DNA from 4 places in the Streptomyces sediminimaris genome. Region 4 is predicted to be linked to each of the others. Evidence: riboswitches for the same ligand, from Rfam matches in the RefSeq annotation. Region 4 holds a riboswitch; each other region holds the start of a gene.
The links. A riboswitch is a leader RNA that binds a small molecule or an ion and turns the genes downstream of it on or off. The one in region 4 is predicted to bind cyclic di-AMP.
Positions count from the first base shown of each region.

Region 1: linked by a shared signal. The riboswitch ahead of ACJ9NR_RS32285 (M23 family metallopeptidase) and the one ahead of ACJ9NR_RS16245 (transglycosylase family protein) in region 4 are both predicted to bind cyclic di-AMP.
Region 2: linked by a shared signal. The riboswitch ahead of ACJ9NR_RS24270 (C40 family peptidase) and the one ahead of ACJ9NR_RS16245 (transglycosylase family protein) in region 4 are both predicted to bind cyclic di-AMP.
Region 3: linked by a shared signal. The riboswitch ahead of ACJ9NR_RS04835 (C40 family peptidase) and the one ahead of ACJ9NR_RS16245 (transglycosylase family protein) in region 4 are both predicted to bind cyclic di-AMP.

Region 1 is NZ_JBJWOT010000001.1:7,051,962-7,056,259, reverse strand. It holds gene ACJ9NR_RS32295 (TetR/AcrR family transcriptional regulator) at 1-404, shown strand, start outside; gene ACJ9NR_RS32290 (SGNH/GDSL hydrolase family protein) at 450-1,235, opposite strand; gene ACJ9NR_RS32285 (M23 family metallopeptidase) at 1,516-2,436, opposite strand; cyclic di-AMP (ydaO/yuaA leader) riboswitch at 2,441-2,608, opposite strand; gene ACJ9NR_RS32280 (alpha-galactosidase) at 2,904-4,298, opposite strand, start outside.
Region 2 is NZ_JBJWOT010000001.1:5,186,566-5,190,863, reverse strand. It holds gene pcrA (DNA helicase PcrA) at 1-857, opposite strand, end outside; cyclic di-AMP (ydaO/yuaA leader) riboswitch at 1,387-1,554, shown strand; gene ACJ9NR_RS24270 (C40 family peptidase) at 1,563-2,738, shown strand; gene ACJ9NR_RS24265 (tellurite resistance/C4-dicarboxylate transporter family protein) at 2,863-3,837, shown strand; gene ACJ9NR_RS24260 (hypothetical protein) at 3,815-4,168, opposite strand.
Region 3 is NZ_JBJWOT010000001.1:1,043,363-1,047,660, forward strand. It holds gene ACJ9NR_RS04820 (hypothetical protein) at 1-35, opposite strand, end outside; gene ACJ9NR_RS04825 (LysR family substrate-binding domain-containing protein) at 289-1,050, opposite strand; gene ACJ9NR_RS04830 (DUF5997 family protein) at 1,156-1,560, shown strand; cyclic di-AMP (ydaO/yuaA leader) riboswitch at 1,794-1,967, shown strand; gene ACJ9NR_RS04835 (C40 family peptidase) at 1,976-3,625, shown strand; gene ACJ9NR_RS04840 (helix-turn-helix transcriptional regulator) at 3,809-4,298, shown strand, end outside.
Region 4 is NZ_JBJWOT010000001.1:3,522,833-3,527,130, forward strand. It holds gene eno (phosphopyruvate hydratase) at 1-629, opposite strand, end outside; gene ACJ9NR_RS16245 (transglycosylase family protein) at 1,002-1,682, opposite strand; cyclic di-AMP (ydaO/yuaA leader) riboswitch at 1,686-1,855, opposite strand; gene ACJ9NR_RS16250 (transglycosylase family protein) at 2,051-3,139, opposite strand; gene ACJ9NR_RS16255 (cytochrome P450 family protein) at 3,346-4,298, shown strand, end outside.

The sequences.
Region 1 (4,298 bases), 3.5 Mb from region 4:
TGCGCAAGCTGCTCGGCCGCCGTACGACGGCGCTGCGGCGGCTGCGCTCGGCGGTGCGCTGGTACGCGCCGACGGGCCAGGCCAAGGGCTGGCGGCTGTGGATCGAGGGCTGGGCGGCGGCGCTGCGCGAGCCGGCGCTGCGGGAGGTCACGCGCGACCTGGACAAGCAGTGGAAGGCGGCGCTCGCCGAGGTGATCGCCGAAGGGGCGGCCGGGGGCGAGTTCCGCTGCCCGGACCCGCACGGCGCGGCCCTGCGCCTGACGGCCCTGCTCGACGGGCTCGCCGTGCAGATGACGTCGTACGGCGGCGCGATCTCCCGCGCGCGGGCGCAGGAGTGGGTGGACGACGCGCTGGCACGTGAACTGGGCATGGAGCGGGCGGCGTTGACGGCGTCCGGGCACTGAGCCCCCGCCCGGGGCGGGGGCCCACGTCCGGCGGACCCGGAGGCCTCAGGCGACCGAGGAGATCCGCATCCTGATGTCGTCCGGGGACAGCGTGCCCTTCGCCGTCACGTGATCGCCGGAGGACTCGCCGCGCAGCCGCCGGCCGATCCAGGGCACCAGGTACTCGCGCGCCCACTGCACGTCGTCCCGGCGGATCTCCAGGGCGCCGCGCGGCGGCAGCGGCGGCCAGGGCTGGTCCGGGTCGGCCGGGATGTCGAGACCGAGGACCTGCCCGGCGCGCAGCGCGACGCGCGTGTGCCCTTCGGGTGAGAGGTGGAGCCGGTCGCCGTCCCAGGCCCGGCGGTCCTGCACGGTCTTGAGGGACCACAGGTCGAGCACCGGGCAGCCGTAGCGGTCCGCGATGGCCCGGACATGACCGTTGTAGGTGGCGATCTTGCCGCGCAGGCGCTGGAGCACGGGAACGCCGCGGGTGTCGAACCCGGTCGTCACCATGACCGTTCCCGCGGCCTCGGTGAGCCGGGCGACGGCCCGCTCGAAACGCTCGGCGACCTCGTCGGGGTCGGTGCCCGGCCGGATGATGTCGTTGCCGCCCGCGCAGAAGGAGACCAGGTCCGGCTCGAGGGCGATCGCCTGCGGCACCTGGTCCGCCACGATCTGGTCGAGCAGCTTCCCGCGCACCGCCAGGTTCGTGTAGCCGAAGTCGCCCTCGGGCCGCCGGTCCGCGAGGAGCACGGCGAAACGGTCGGCCCAGCCGACGTACGCCCCGTCGGGGCCGGGATCGCCGACGCCCTCGGTGAAGCTGTCCCCCACCGCGACGTACGACCCGATCACTGCTCTGCTGTCACTCTTCGAATCGTCTGCCACGTCGACCGATGATCCACCTTTGAATGTGACCTACGCGACCGTAAGAAAGCGCCGGAAGGGCTTGACGGGCGGTGAGATAAGACACTTCTAAAGTGTTCGCCAAGCTCGGAATAACCGTCCGGACCGCACTGTTGCCTTCTCAACTGCCCTGTCTGTGCGCGGAGTCCGTGCGCGGACATACCGAAGGCCGGACCCGGGGATCGAGGTCCGGCCTTCGGCAGCGTGTCAGGAGAGGTGGCAGGGGGGGTCAGCCGACGGTGACGCCCTTCGAGCGGAGGTAGGCGACCGGGTCCACGTCGGAGCCGTAGTACGGCGTGGTGCGGATCTCGAAGTGCAGGTGCGGGCCGGTCACGTTGCCGGTCGCACCGGAGAGGCCTAGCTGCTGGCCGGCGGTCACGGCCTGGCCGGCCGAGACGGATATCCGGGACAGGTGGCCGTACTGGGCGTAGTGGCCGTCGGCGAGCCTGATGACGACCTGGTTGCCGTACGCGCCGCCCCACCCGGCGGAGACCACCGTGCCGGTGCCGACCGCCCTGACGGTGGTGCCGGTCGGGACCACGAAGTCGACGCCGGTGTGGTAGCCGCTGGACCACATGCTGCCGGCCACCTTGTAGCCGGTGCCGATGGCGGAGCTGTTCACCGGGAGGGTGAAGCCGCTGCCGGTGGTCTCGGACGCCTGCGTGGCGGTGGTCTTCCTGCCGGCCGGCTTCTTGGCGGACGGCTTCTTGGCGGAGGCCTTCGGAGCCGTGGAGGACCGGGCGGCGCTCGGCGCGGCCTTCTTGCCGAGCGTGAGCTTCAGGCCGGGGTGGATCAACGACGGGTCGTCACCGACGGCCCGGCGGTTGTCCGAGTAGAGCTTCTTCCAGCCGCCGTCCACATGCTGCTCGCCGGCGATCTTCGAGAGACAGTCACCGGCGCGCACCGAATAGGTGCGAACGCCGTTGCCGGCCACGGCATTCTTCTTCTCCGTGGCCTTTTTCCCGGCGCTCGGAAGGGACTGGACGGCCTTTTGGGAAACCGACTGGGAAACGGAGTCCGCGGTGGCGGCGTGGGCGCCGGTGGCCCCCATCAGCGGGAGTGCGAGCGCGGCGCCACCGGTTCCGGCGACGGCCATGGTGCGGGTGAAGCGCAGGGACTTCGGACGGCGGTGCTTACCCTTCGCGGGCATGACGAATTCCTCTCCGGCGCCTACGAGGTGAGCTGTCGGGTGCGGGCTGGAGATGCCCGGCCGCGCGTTCGACGCGGCTTTACCCCTAGCCGTTCCGGAGACCGGAACAGGCGGTGATTCCTGTGGGTCCCCCGCTCCTGCCGTTCACGGGTGAGTTGTGCGGGCACCGGACGGCGGCAGGATTGGGCGTCCGTCCGGATCGGTGGTGAACGTAGGCGACGAGGACGCAAAGGGACAAGTGACGGTTCCCCGTGAAAGCGATTCTGTTGATCCTTGAGGGGAAACCGTGGTGACCCAGCGTTATTCGAAGGCTGTCTTCGCAGGCGAATTCCCTTGTCCGGCGCGTCCATTACGTGAACATGACGGACCACGTTCGGTCACGGATATGACGCTCCTCACGCACCGCGCCGCCAGGAGGCCCTATTTACGAGCGAGTTGGAGCGAAAAGACCAATACGGACACACCGCTCACACGCGGCGCAGACGGACGACGGCCGCGTCGAGATCGCCGCGCAGCCCGGTGCGCAGTCCGTGGTGGAGCAGTACGGCACCTCTGTGGATTTCACCCGTTTCAAGGCATTCGTACGAAGCGGCCGGATCGAGACCCCTGAGCCGCAGCGCGGGCACGGGTTCGCCGTGGCTCTGCGCCTGCAGCCAGGCCAGGACGACCGCCTCGTCCCCGCGTACGTACTGCACCGCGCTCAGCCCGCCCGCGGGCGGCCGCAGCCGGTAGAGGTCCCCCTGCTGCACCAGGGGGCGGATCTCCTTGTAGAGGGCCACCCACTCCCCCGCCTCGGCCAGCTCCTCCTCGCTCCAGCGGGTGAGGTCGCCGCCGACGCCGAGCACTCCGGCCATGGAGCTGACGAACCGGAAGCGCAGCGAGCTGACGCGGCCGTTGAGCTGGGTGTTGGGGCTGTCGGTGACCCAGGCCGCCATCACGCGCGCGGGGTGGATCTGGCTGAAGCCGTGCTGGATGGCGAGCCGGTCGAGCGGGTCGGTGTTGTCGGAGGTCCACACCTGGTCCGTACGGCCCATGATCCCGAGGTCGATCCGGCCGCCGCCGCCCGAGCACGACTCGAAGGCGACACCCGGGTGGGCCGCGCGCAGCCGGTCCAACAGGCCGTACAGGGCGTGGACATGGTCGGTCCACAGCCGCTGCGGGTAGGGCTCGCCGGGCCAGCCCGCATCGGTGAAGCAGCGGTTGAAGTCCCACTTCACGTAGTCGATCGGGGCGCTGGACAGCAGCGCGTCGAGCTGCTGCCACAGGTGGTCCTGGACATCCTCGCGGGCCAGGTTCAGTACGAGCTGATTGCGGAACTCCGTCCGCTTTCGTCCCGGCTGGAACTGGACCCAGTCCGGATGCTCGCGGTAGAGGTCGCTGTCCGGGTTGACCATCTCGGGCTCCACCCAGATGCCGAACTGCATGCCGAGGGCGTGCACGTACTCCGCGAGGGGCCTGAGCCCCTTCGGGAAGCGGTCCGGGTTGGGCGACCAGTCGCCGAGCCCGGCCCGGTCGCTGGTGCGCCGGCCGAACCAGCCGTCGTCGACGACGAACAGCTCGACGCCGATCGCGGCGGCCCGCCGGGCGAGCACCGACTGCTGCTCCTCGGAGATGTCGAACTCCGTGGCCTCCCAGGAGTTGAACAGCACCGGCCGGTCCCGCTGCGCGTCCGGGATCACGTACGCGCGCTGGTAGGCGTGCCAGGCACGGCTCGCCCCGCCGAAGCCGCCCTCGCTCCACAGGCCCGCGAAGACGGGCGTGGTCCAGGACTGCCCCGCCTCCAGGCGCAGCAGCCCGGAGTCGTCGTATCCCGAGCCGCCGGTGATCTGCACGCGTGCGTCGGGCAGCTGCGCCACCGCGAT
Region 2 (4,298 bases), 1.7 Mb from region 4:
TACTCGTCGACCAGGACGTGCCGGAAGCGGCGGCGGTAGTGCTCGGCGACGTCCGGGAAGGCGCGCAGCAGGTTGACGGTCGTCATGATCAGGTCGTCGAAGTCGAGGGCGTTCGCCTCGCGCAGCCGTGACTGGTACATGGCGTAGGCCTGCGCGAGGGTCTTCTCGAAGCCGTCGGCGGCCTGGCCCGCGAAGTCCTCCTCGTCGATCAGCTCGTTCTTCAGGTTGCTGATCTTGGCGCTGAAGGACTTCGGCGGATACCGCTTGGGGTCGAGGTCCAGGTCGCGGCAGACCAGGGCCATCAGGCGCTTGGAGTCGGCGGCGTCGTAGATCGAGAACGACGACGTGAAGCCGAGCTTCTTCGACTCCCGGCGCAGGATGCGCACGCACGCGCTGTGGAAGGTCATCACCCACATCGCGTTCGCGCGCGGGCCGACGAGCTGCTCGACGCGCTCCCTCATCTCACCCGCGGCCTTGTTGGTGAAGGTGATCGCGAGGATCTGGCCCGGGTGGACGTGCCGCTCGGCGAGCAGGTGGGCGATGCGGTGGGTGAGCACACGGGTCTTGCCCGAGCCGGCGCCTGCCACGATGAGCAGCGGGGTGCCGGAGTGGACGACGGCCGCGCGCTGGTTCTCGTTCAGCCCGTCCAGCAGGGCGGCCGGGTCGAGCACCGGGCGCGGGGCGCCGTCACGGTAGTGGGTGTCCCGGTCCGGCGGCACGTCGAACTTCCCACCGAACAGATCGTCCGGAACCGGCTCCGGTCCGTGATCGTCCTCGGGCGGCGGCGGGGGCCCCTCCTCGTGCCCGCGAGGGGCCTGGAGGTCCGCCAGGAAGCTGTCGTCAAAGAGGCTGCTCATCGCCCTCCGAGTCTAGGGCGCCGCACTGACAGCCCGCCGCCGCCCCGCGAACTTCGCCGAAACGGGGGCGTCCCTCCTCGTCACGAGGCCCCGGCTCCGGCCCCGACCCCGGCTCTGGCTCCGGCTCCGGCTCCGGCTCCGGCGTCACGAACCCCAGACCGGGCCCCAGCCTCTCGTCACGAGGACCAGACCCGGCCCCGATCCCGGCCCCAGCGCAACGAGGGCCCAGCCCCGGCCTCAGCCCCAGCGCCACGAGGGCCCAGCCCCGGCCTCAGCCCCAGCGCCACGAGGGCCCAGCCCCGGCCTCAGCCCCAGCGCCACGAGGGCCCAGCCCCGACCCCAACCGTGGTGACCGAACAGCCGCGAATCCACGCAGACCGCACCACGCCCGACCGCACCGCTCGGCGCCTTGACCAAAGGTCACGAAAATGTATCGGGCATATCGAACATCAACCTTCACAGCGGCCACACGAGTTGGCTACGGTTCCGGGCGGGCCGTACGACCCCCACCGGCGAACGTCGCCGGGCCGCGCGGCCTCCGCCGAGTCCGGTGCGCCACCGCGCGCCCGGAGCCGGGGACCCACCGTTCCCGGGGTGAATCGGTCCGACCCCGCACGGGAGCGGACCGTAGGGCAAGCCTTCCGAACCACCCGCCCGAACCCGACAGCTAACCCGGTAGGCGGAACGTGGAAGGAGTCGCCTCCCTTGGCGTCGCACCGCAAGTCGCGCCCCTCAGCCTCGCGCGTCACAGGCATACGCACCCCCGCTCTCGCCACGGCCGCCCTCACCTCCGTGGCCCTGCTCTCCCAGTCGGCCAACGCCGCCCCCGTGACCGACGGCAGGCCGAGCCTCGAGGAAGTCGAGAAGAAGGTCGACGACCTCTACCGCCAGGCGGAATCGGCCACCGAGAAGTACAACGCGGCCAAGGAGAAGACCACGACGCAGCGCAAGCGCGTCGACACCCTCCTCGACGACGTCGCCAAGCGCGCCCAGAAGCTCAACGAGGAGCGGGAGCGGCTCGGCACCTTCGCCGCGGCCCAGTACCGCACCGGCGCCGCCGCACCCGACACGGCGACCTTCCTGCTCGCCGACTCCCCGCAGGACTACTTCGACCAGACGCAGCTGATGGGCCGGCTGACCGCCCGGCAGAAGTCCGCGGTGGACGACTACTTCACCGAGCAGTCCGCGACGATGAAGAAGCGCCAGGAGGCGTCCAAGGACCTCCGGACGCTCACTGACACGCAGAGCGACCTGCGGACGGCCAAGGCCACCGTGCAGAAGAAGCTCTCCGACGCGCGCGAGCTGCTGTCGAAGCTGACCGCCGAGGAGAAGGCGCGGCTCGCGGCGATCCAGCGGAAGAAGGAGGAGGAGGCCGCGCGCAAGGCTGCTGAGCTGGCCAGGCAGCAGGCCGCCGCGCAGAAGGCCAAGGAGGAGGCCGCGGCGGCGAGCAGTTCCTCGTCCGGCTCCACCGCCGGCTCTTCCACCGACTCGGGTTCCACCTCCACCGGCGACTCCGCGTACGCCACCAAGGCGGCGAAGGCGCTCGCCTTCGCCCGCGCGCAGATCGGCAAGCCGTACGTCTGGGGTGCCACCGGCCCCGACTCCTACGACTGCTCCGGCCTCACCCAGGCCGCCTGGAAGGCCGCCGGTGTCAGCCTGCCGCGCACCACCTATGACCAGGTCGACGCGGGCACCACGGTCTCCCTCGCCGACGCCCAGCCGGGCGACCTGATCTTCTTCTACGACGACATCAGCCACGTCGGCATCTACATCGGCAACGGCATGATGATCCACGCGCCGAAGCCGGGCGCGTACGTCCGCGAGGAGTCGATCTACTACGCCGGTTCGTCGATCATCCACAGCGTGGTGCGCCCGGCCTGATGAGGCAGGTGCGGGGCGCTCCCCGCCCGCCGCGAAGTACCTCGTATGTGCTGCCGCGCCGGTGCCGCGCCCGTGCCGTGCCTGTGCCGCGGCACTGAGCGGTGGAGCGCTTAGCATCGAGCCCATGTCCGGCCCCAGCTCCTTCCGCGCCTGGTGGGCGCGGCGCCCCCCGGCGGCCGGAGCCGCCGTGATGGCGACCGGCATCGTGTCGGTCGGCCTGCGTATGACGGGGCAGGAGGTGCTGTCGTGGATCACCCTGGTCCTGGCGAGCGCCGTCTGGGCGGGGCTGGCGGCGAACTTCGGCATGAGTCTGGTGCGGGGCCGGGAGCGGTGGTGGGCGGACGCGCGGCAGCCGCCGTCGCTGACCGCCGTCGCGGCGACCACCGTGCTCGGCACCCGGTTCAGCCTCCTCGGCCGGCCGGTCCTGGCCGAGGCCCTGCTCGCGTCGGCGGCCGTGCTGTGGCCGGTGCTGATCGTCGAGGTCGTACGGAACTGCCGGCGCCGTATGCCGGGTTCGGTGTTCCTGTGCTGCGTGGCCACGCAGGGGCTCGCGGTGCTCGGCGCCACGCTCGCCGGGGCCGGGGCGACCGCGTGGCTCGCGCACGCCGCCCTCGTGCTGTTCGGGCTCGGCCTCGTCCTCTACGGCTTCGCGCTGTCCCGTTTCGAGCTGCGGCAGGTGGCCGAGGGGCAGGGCGACCACTGGGTGGCGGGCGGCGCGCTCGCCATCTCGGCGCTCGCCGGATCGAAACTCCTCGCCGCTGACAGCGCGCGCCTGTACCTGTGGAACGACGACGACCGCGGCGTCCTGCGCACGGTCACCGCCGCCCTGCTCGTGCTCGACCTGGCCTGGTACGCCGTACTCCTCGTCGCCGAGGCGGCCCGGCCCCGGCTGCGCTACGACGCGCGCCGCTGGTCGACCGTGTTCCCGCTGGGGATGACGGCGGTGGCGGTGCTGTCCGCCACCACCTCCCTCGGTGCCCCGTGGCTGAGGGGACCCGGGCAGGTGCTGCTCTGGATCGCGGTGGCGGTGTGGGCGGCCGTCGCCGCGGGGGCCGTGGCGGACGCCCGCGCCGGCCTCAGGTCCACAGCACCGCGATGAAGATGTTCGCCGTGGTGAGCAGGCCCACGAGCCCGAACAGGCCCTTGTCCACCTGCTCGTCGTCCCGCTTCACGTAGACCAGGCCGAGGATCACGACCAGCAGGGCCAGCTTGATACCGATCTTGACGTTGTTGACGTGATGATCGTCGGCCTGGTTGAGGCCGACCAGCACCGCTCCGGTGACCAGCATCGTCAGCGCCCCGTGCAGCATGCCGGGGACGAAGCGGGCCGTGCCCTGCCCCATCGCCTTCATCTGGGTGAGGAAGCCACCCAGCAGCGCGGCGATGCCGATGATGTGCAGGGCGACGAAGAGATGGATGAGTACGTCCATGGGGCTGGAGCTTAAACAGGGGCGCATGGGGCGTCCGGCACCGCCCTGCCCTTCGCGGATCCGACACCGGCCTGCCCCTCGGAGAATCGAGGCGGCAGCCGTCACGCGGACCGCGCCCAGGATGGCGCAG
Region 3 (4,298 bases), 2.5 Mb from region 4:
ACGAAGGACGCCGACCGCCACAGGGCGGCGCGCAACCGCTCACGTCCCCGGCGGCCGGGCGGAGCGGCCGGTGGTCCGTCGGCGCGCGGTGCGTCGGCGTGCGGCTCGTCCGCGCGAGGCCCGTCGGCGTACGGCTGATCGGTGAGCGGCTCACCGGCAAGCGGCTCGTCGCTGAGCGGCTCCTCCTCGGTGCCGCTCTCACGGCGCTCCCCCATGCGAAGCAAGACTCCCCCTGAGAGGGTGAAGGTGACCCGTACAGCACAGGGGCCACGCCACCCCGCCCGAGGGCTACGCCCGGCGGCGGGGCTTCCTGCGCTTGGCGCCCTTGGAGACGTCGGATTTGCCCCCGAGGTTGCGCGCCGTCGTTTTCGCGCCGGTGGAAGCGCGCCTGTCACCGGCCCGCGCGCCGGTCCTGCCCTTCGGCTCCGGCGCCGCGGCCTTGCGGCCCCGGGAGCTGTTGACCGTGCGCCCGCGGACGATGCCGATGAAGTCCTCGACCAGGTCCGTCGTCGCCTCCTCGGGCCACGCCAGGGCGACACTCGACTGAGGAGCGTCCACGACCGGCCGGTACACCAGGTCCCTGCGGTGGTGCAGGCGCGCCAGCGACTGCGGGACCACCAGCAGGCCCACTCCGGCCGCGACGAGTTCGACGGCGTCCTCCGTGGTGGCGGGACGCTCGACGGCGGGCCGGCCCGGCGGCCGGTCCCAGCCGAGGACGTCGTCCAGCGGGTGGAGGAGGACCTCTTCGGCGAGGTCGTCCACGCTCACCTCGTCCACCGCTGTGATCACGTGATCCCTGGGGATCACGACGACCGTCGTCTCCGTGTAGAGCGGGATGGCGCTGAAGTACGTACGGTCGACCGGCAGCCGCAGGAGTCCGGCGTCGGCGCCGCCGGCACGCAGCAGGCCGGGCGCCTCGGCGGCCGGTACGGCGAGGAGGGCCAGCGGGACGCCGGGCAGGCGCTCGTTCCAGATCCGCACCCACTTCGCGGGCGTCGCCCCCGGGACGTACGCGAGCCGGAACGTGGGAGATGCCTGCGAGCCTGTCACGCCGCAAGGCTACCGGCCCGGGGCGGTGCCGGGTCACCGGCCGTGACCGGTCCCGGGCCGGCGGCCCCGGTCGGGGCCGTCGTGTCCGCTCGATACCCTGACCCCATGACGTCGCACCAGAGCACCCAGACGATGAAGCCCGCGACCGCGGCGAAGAAGCTGGGTGTGTACCTCGAGGCCACCCCCGCCGAGTTCCGGGAGGGTGCCGTCTCGCGGGCCGAGCTCGACCGGTTGCAGGCCGATCCGCCCGCGTGGCTGCGCGAGCTGCGGGCCGACGGTCCGCACCCCCGTCCGGTGGTCGCGGCGAAGCTGGGCGTCTCCATCGCGGGCCTCGCGCGCGGCGGCGTCACCGAGGCGCTCACCACCGAGCAGATCGAGGCCCTGAAGCAGGAGCAGCCCGAGTGGCTGCTGAGGGAGCGCGCGACCCAGGCCGAGGTCCGCAAGGAGGCGGCCCGGATCAAGCAGCGGAACGCGGAGCGCGCGGCGCGGAGCGGGTCCGGCCGCTCCTGACCACCGCCCACCGCCCGGCCCACCGCCCGGCCCCGTGCCCGCCCGCCGGTCCGCCGGCGACGGTCGGTCGCCGTCCGGAGCCGCTGTGTACGGGCGCCCGGCACCTGACGGGACGTCACGACGAAGGTCACAGAAGCGTATCGGACATTCCGCCCCTCAACCTTCACACGAGCCGCACAAGTTGGCTAGTTTGGCGGCAGGCCGCACGAGTTCTTCCGGCGCCCCGCCGGGACGTGCGGCCTCCGCCGAGTCCGGTGCGCCCCCGTGGCAGCCGGAGCCGGGGACCCGACCGAACGATGGGGTGAATCGGCCCGACCGCCCGTCCGGGCAAGGGCCGTAGGGCATGCCTTCCGGATCGACCGCCCGAACCCGACAGCTGACTCGGTAGGCGGAGCACGGAAGGAGTACGGCTCCCATGGCGCCGGAACGATCGTCGCGCTCCCAAGGCTCCGGCCTTCCCGGAATGCGCAACTCCGCTCTCGCCACCGCTGCCCTCACCTCGGTGGCCCTGTTCTCACAGACGGCCGACGCCGCCGCGACGGCGGTGGACGCGGCCCCGAGCAGCGAGGACGTCCGGCAGCGGGTGAGCAGCCTGTACGACCGGGCCGAGAGCGACACCGGCCTGCACAACATCACCCGGGCGCAGTCCGCCTCCCGGGGCCGGGCCCCGGGAGGCGGGGGCCGGACCTCGGACCCCGATCTGGACAACCTCGCCCGGCAGTGGTTCCAGGGGGCGCGTTCGTCCCTGGGCCCGACGGCCCCGGCGATCCTCCCCGCCGACCGGCTGCCGGCCCAGCGCACCGCGGCCCGTCCGAAGGGGCCGGAACGGGCCTCCGGGACGGCGGGCCACGGCGCCGCCCGTGAGCTGGAGGCGGCCGCCCGGCCCGCCCTCGAACTTCCTGCCGGAGGGACCCGGCAGCGTCCCGCGGCGGAGCTGACGGCCGGCCCGACGGCCGCGCTGCCCGCTGTGCCGGCCCAGCGTCAGCAGACCGCGGCCCCGCCCGCGGAGGCGCCGGAGCCCGGGCAGGTGGTGCTGCGCCGCTCCAAGCAGGAGAACCAGCGCAAGATCGCGGCGGCCAGCGACCTGCTGTACCGGCACACCGCCCGGCAGACGTCCGCGGCCCCGCTCGCGGCCGCCCAGCCCCAGGCCCTCACCACGTGGCAGCCCCCGGCGGAGCAGTCCCAGCGCGCGGCGGAGGAGGCGTGGCGGCTGCGGCAGCCGAGCGTCCTCGACACGGGCGTACCCGCCCTCGGCCACTGGGGCGCGCAGCAGCCGGACGTCCCCGGCACCGCGATCCCCGCCGGTGAGGACTGGCGCACGCGGCAGCCGGCCCTGCTCGACACCGGCGCACCCGCCGCCGGGAACTGGGGCGCGCAGCAGCCGGACCTCCCCGGCACCGCGATCCCCGCCGGTGAGGACTGGCGCACGCGGCAGCCGGCCCTGCTCGACACCGGCGCCTCCGACGCCGGGAACTGGGGCGCGCGGCAGCCGGGCGTCGCCGAGACGGGTGTGTCCGCGGCCGAGGAGGCGTGGCGGATGCGGCTGCGGGAGCCCAGTGTCCTGGACACAGGGGTGCCGGCCGTCGAGGACTGGCGCATGCGGCAGCCGAGCGGCCTCGACACGGGCGTACCCGCCCTCGGCCACTGGGGCGCGCGGCAGCCGAGCGTCCTCGACACCGGCGTCCCGGCCGTCGAGGCGCCCGTCGGAACCCAGGCCGACCGGGCCGTCGCCTTCGCCCGCGCGCAGATCGGCAGGCCGTGTCTGTGGGGTGCGGTCGGGCCGGAGTCGTACGACAACGCGGGTCTCACCCAGGCGGCGTGGAAGGCCGCCGGGGTCGCACTGCCGCGCAGCACCTCCGAGCAAGCGGGCACCGGCACGGTGATCCCGCTCGCCGAGTCCCGCCCCGGCGACCTGATCTTCTTCCACGACAACTTCAGCCATGTCGGGCTGTACACGGGCAACGGCATGATGGTCCACGCGCCCGGTCCCGGCTCGGTCATCCGTGAGGAGTCGATCCACAACGCCGGTGAGGCGGCCGTACGGATCGCCGTGCGCCCCGCGTAAGGCGTGCTGCGGGCCGCCGGCCCCCCGCTCCGGCGGCCCGCACGGTGATCGGGCCCGAGATCATCGCGGCGGCCCGGTTGAAGTCTCGGACGGCGTGGGGTATCGCCGGTATGGGCAGAACTGCGTACGCGGCGGACGAGCGGAGAGAACGTGGGACAGGCGCGGGGCTCGGCACACGAGCGCATGCTGTCGGTGGCCGTCGCCGCGCTCAACGAGAGCGAGCCCGAGCGGCTCTGGCCGCTGCTGGCGAGCGCGCTGCCGGGCGTGTGCGGCGGCGAGACCCTGGTCTACAAGCTCGACGACTGGAGCGAGAGCGAGGGCACGGTGGGCATGCCGCCGGCCCTGGCCACGGTGTTCGACGGGCTCGCGGAGGAGGATCTGGGCCTGCTGCGCGCGGGGTACCCGTTCGCCCGGCACTATGCGGCGGGGTCCGGCAGGGAGCCCCTCACCGCGCGCCGGGCCGCCGGTTCCGCCTGGTCGGCGAGCCCGACCAGGCGGCTGATCGGCGACGCCATGGACGCGGACCACGTCCTGGCGATTCCGCTGCCCGGGACGACGACGCCGATCACCGGATGCATGATCTACCGCTCCGGCACGGACTTCACCGACGACCATGTCCGCGCGGCCGAGCAGGTGCAGCCTCTGCTCGCGGCGGTCGAGCGGCAGCGCCGGC
Region 4 (4,298 bases):
GGGGCGAAGCCGCCCTCGTCGCCGAGGCCGGTGGCCAGGCCCTTGCTCTTCAGTACCTTCTTGAGGGTGTGGTAGACCTCGGCGCCCCAGCGCAGGGCCTCGGAGAAGGACTCCGCGCCGATCGGGGCGATCATGAACTCCTGGATGTCCACGTTGGAGTCGGCGTGCGAGCCGCCGTTCAGGATGTTCATCATCGGCACCGGCAGCAGGTGCGCGTTCGGGCCGCCCAGGTAGCGGAAGAGGGGCAGGTCGGACGCCTCGGAGGCGGCGTGGGCGACGGCGAGGGAGACGCCGAGGATGGCGTTGGCGCCGAGCGAGCCCTTGTTGTCGGTGGCGTCCAGGTCGAACATCGCCTGGTCGATCAGGCGCTGCTCGGTGGCGTCGTAGCCGACCAGCTCCGGGCCGATCTGCTCGATCACGGCGAGGACGGCCTTCTCGACGCCCTTGCCCTGGTAGCGGCCCGGGTCGCCGTCGCGGAGCTCGATGGCCTCGAAGGCGCCCGTGGAGGCGCCGGACGGGACGGCGGCACGACCCGTGCTGCCGTCGTCGAGGCCGACCTCGACCTCGACCGTGGGGTTGCCTCGGGAGTCCAGGATTTCCCGGGCTACGACGACGTCGATGGACGGCACGAGCATCTCCTTCATGGATGTGACACGGCTACGGCAGTAGCGCGGTGGCTCTGCGAGACGAGCCTAACCGGCTCCGGCCGTTCAGCCACGCGGTCGCCCACCCCTTGAGCAGAACCGAGAGTAAATTGTTTCCGAACGGAACAAAAACCGGCACGGAAGCGCACGCTCGGGCGCGCGAAAAGCCCCGCCCCGGTGCGTACGGGGGAACACGCACCGGGGCGGGGAGCCCGTGGGGGACGGGGCGGCCCCTCACGCGCCCCCTTGCTGGAGGGCGCGACTGTCAGGGCACCGCGAGTCCGGCTACCGGCCCGCCGTCACGTCAGGGGCGCCTGCGGGCCCGCCGTCACGTCAGGGGCGACTGCCGGCCCGCTGTCACTTCAGGTGCAGCTGCTGGCCCGGGTAGATGAGGTCGGCGTTCTGGACGATGTTCTTGTTCAGCTTGAACAGCTTCGCCCAGCCACCGGCGACGTGGTGCCTCGCGGCGATCGAGCTGAGGGTGTCGCCCTTGACGACCTTGTACTCGCCATCGCCCTTCTTGACCTTCTTGCCGGTCGGGGTGGTGACGGTCTTCTGGCTCTTGTGCGGCTTCACGGCCGGACGCTCGGAGGAGCGGGAGGCGGCCTGCGAGCCGGTGGAGCGGGTGGTGGTGCTCGGCTTCGAGGCGGCGGCACCGTTGTAGGCGGCGCCGGACAGGCCCGTGCCGCAGACCGGCCAGGCACCCTTGCCCTGGGAGGCGAGGACCTTCTCGGCGACGGCGATCTGCTGGGCCTTGCTGGCCTGGTTGGCCTGCGGGGCGTAGGCGGTGCCGCCGTACGCGGCCCAGGTGGAGGCGGAGAACTGCAGGCCGCCGTAGTAGCCGTTGCCGGTGTTGATGGACCAGTTGCCACCCGACTCGCACTGGGCGACCGTGTCCCACTCGGAGGCGGTGGCGGCGGAGGCGTTGCCGGCCGCCATCAGCGGGGCGGCGATGGCGACACCGGTGATGCCGGCGAACGCGGCGACCCGGGTGGCCTTGGACGGACGACGGTGCTTGCCCTGGCCGGAAAACAGCATGGTTGATCCCCTCACCGACGCCTGCGAGGTGAGCTGTCGGGTTCGGGCCGGTTGAGTTGCCCGGTCGTGCCTCGCTCTCGCTCGGCACGGCTACACCCCTAGCCGCCACCGGCAACTTCCCGGTGGGGCACTTACCTTGGGTCCCCCGCTCCTGCCTACGGCGCTTGACGCGACGACTGTTCCCGTACGGCCGCTGGCAGGATTCGGCGTTGCGGCGGACGGGGCTCGTGTTGACGAGCGATGAAGACCGTAGACACGCCCTCCGCGGAAATTCAAAGACGATCAGGGCCTCTGAGACTCATCCCACACTTTCACCAAACCGGACATTCCCGAGCGAAGCGTGACGTGAACTCCCGCTGGTTTTGGCCCTATTCGTCACCGAGTCGCAGGGTCTGACCGGCCACGATGTGGTTCGGGTCGTCGCCGATGGCCTTCTTGTTCTCGTCATACAGCGCGCGCCACCCGCCGCTCACGTCACGGGAGTCCGCGATGGAGGCGAGGGTGTCGCCGGCGCGGACGGTGTAGCCGGCGTCCGCGTGGCCGTCGGCGGTCGTCTCGTCCGCGCTCGCGCCACGGTGGCGGCCGGTACCGAGCGCGCCATTGTCGGACGCGCCGCTGCCGGACGCGGCGCTGCCGGACGCGGCGGCGCCGAGCGCGCCGGTGTCGACGAGGCTCCAGGAACCCGCGGCCTGCCGAGCGTTGTCCGGGTCGTCCGTCTCCGCCGGGTTCGCGGCCGAGCCGCCGCCCTGTGAAGCACTCGGGCCGCGAGGGGACGGGGACGTGGAGGCGGAGGCGGACGGCGAGGCGGACGTCCCGGATTCGGCTGAGTTGTCCGCCTTGCCGGTGGAGGCAGGAGACGAGCTGCCGGAGGGGTCCGAGGACGGATCGGCGGACGGATCCGACGAAGAGGACCCGGAGCCCCCGGACGAGCCGCCCGAGGAGTTGGACAGGCCGAGGGAATTCGACAGGCCGAGGGAGCCGGAGGTCGCTCCGGAATCGGAGGAGCCCGACGAGCCCGACGAACCCGACGAGCCGCTGCCGCCGTCCAGCACGCCGGTGTCGATGTCGGCCGAGTCCGCGGCCTTGCTCAGCCCGGTGGTCAGCCCGCAGGTGTGGAAGGCACCCACGCCCTGGTCCTGGAGGATCTTCTGGGCGACGGCGATCTGCTGGTTGCGGCTGGCCAGGTCGGGCCGCGGGGCGTAGTCGAGACCCCCGTACCTCTCCCAGTCGTCCTGGCTCAACTGCAGGCCGCCGTACAGGCCGTTGCCGCTGTTCTGGCTCCAGGCCCCGTCGGTCTCGCACTGCGCCACCTTGTCCCACGTGGCGCCGTCGTCGGCGGCGCTCGCGGCGGAGGCGGCGAGGAGCGGGATGGCGATCGCGGAACCGGTCACCCCGGCGGCGACGATGATGGCGGGGGCCTGGCGGGGGCGACGGTGCCGACCGTTCCCGGAGAGCATGCGAGGGCCTTTCGGAGACAGCATTGACCGGCGCGGCGCATGGCGCTCCGCACACCGCGCTGGTGGGTGAAAGTATCGGCTGACGATCACTTGTCACAAGTTAATGCCGCGCAGATCACGTGAAGATCACATAGTTGAAGGCGTGTCATCTTTGACCTGTTCCGCACGGTCGGGCGATCAGCGGCCGGTGCCTATACGGTCGTTCCGTGACCGTCCCGAACGCCGCCCCCGAACTGTTCACGTGGGAATTCGCCTCCGATCCCTACCCGGCCTACGCCTGGCTGCGCGAGCATTCCCCCGTCCACTGGACGAGACTGCCCAGCGGGGTCGAGGCGTGGCTGGTCACGCGCTACGCCGACGCACGTCAGGCGCTCGCGGACGGGCGGCTGTCGAAGAACCCCGACCATCACGCCGAGGACGCGCAGGGCAAGAGCAGGACCGGCATCCCGGGCGAGCGCAGCGCCAATCTGATGACGCACCTGCTCAACCTCGATCCGCCGGACCACACCCGGCTGCGCCGTCTCGTGTCCAAGGCGTTCACGCCGCGCAGGGTGGCGGAATTCACGCCGCGGGTGCAGGAGTTGACGGACGGCCTGATCGACCGGTTCGCGCCACGCGGCGAGGCCGATCTGATCCACGAGTTCGCCTTCCCCCTCCCCATCCACGCCATCTGCGACCTCCTCGGCGTCCCGCGCGAGGACCAGGACGACTTCCGCGAGTGGGCGGGGATGATGATCCGGCACGGCGGGGGGCCGCGCGGCGGGGTCGCCCGCTCGGTGAAGAAGATCCGCGGTTATCTCGCCGAACTCATCCACCGCAAGCGCGGCGACCTCGGCGACGACCTGATCTCGGGCCTCATCCGCGCCTCGGACCACGGCGAGCATCTGACCGAGAACGAGGCCGCCGCGATGTGCTTCGTGCTCCTCTTCGCCGGTTTCGAGACCACCATCAACCTCATCGGCAACGGCACGTACGCGCTGCTGCGCGACCCGGGGCAGCGGGCGCGGCTCCAGGAGGCGGTCGAGCACGGTGACACGGCGCTGCTCGACACCGCCGTCGAGGAACTGCTCCGCTACGACGGCCCCGTGGAACTGGCCACCTGGCGCTTCGCCACCGAGCCGCTCGCCATCGGCGGGCAGCGCGTCGCCACCGGGGATCC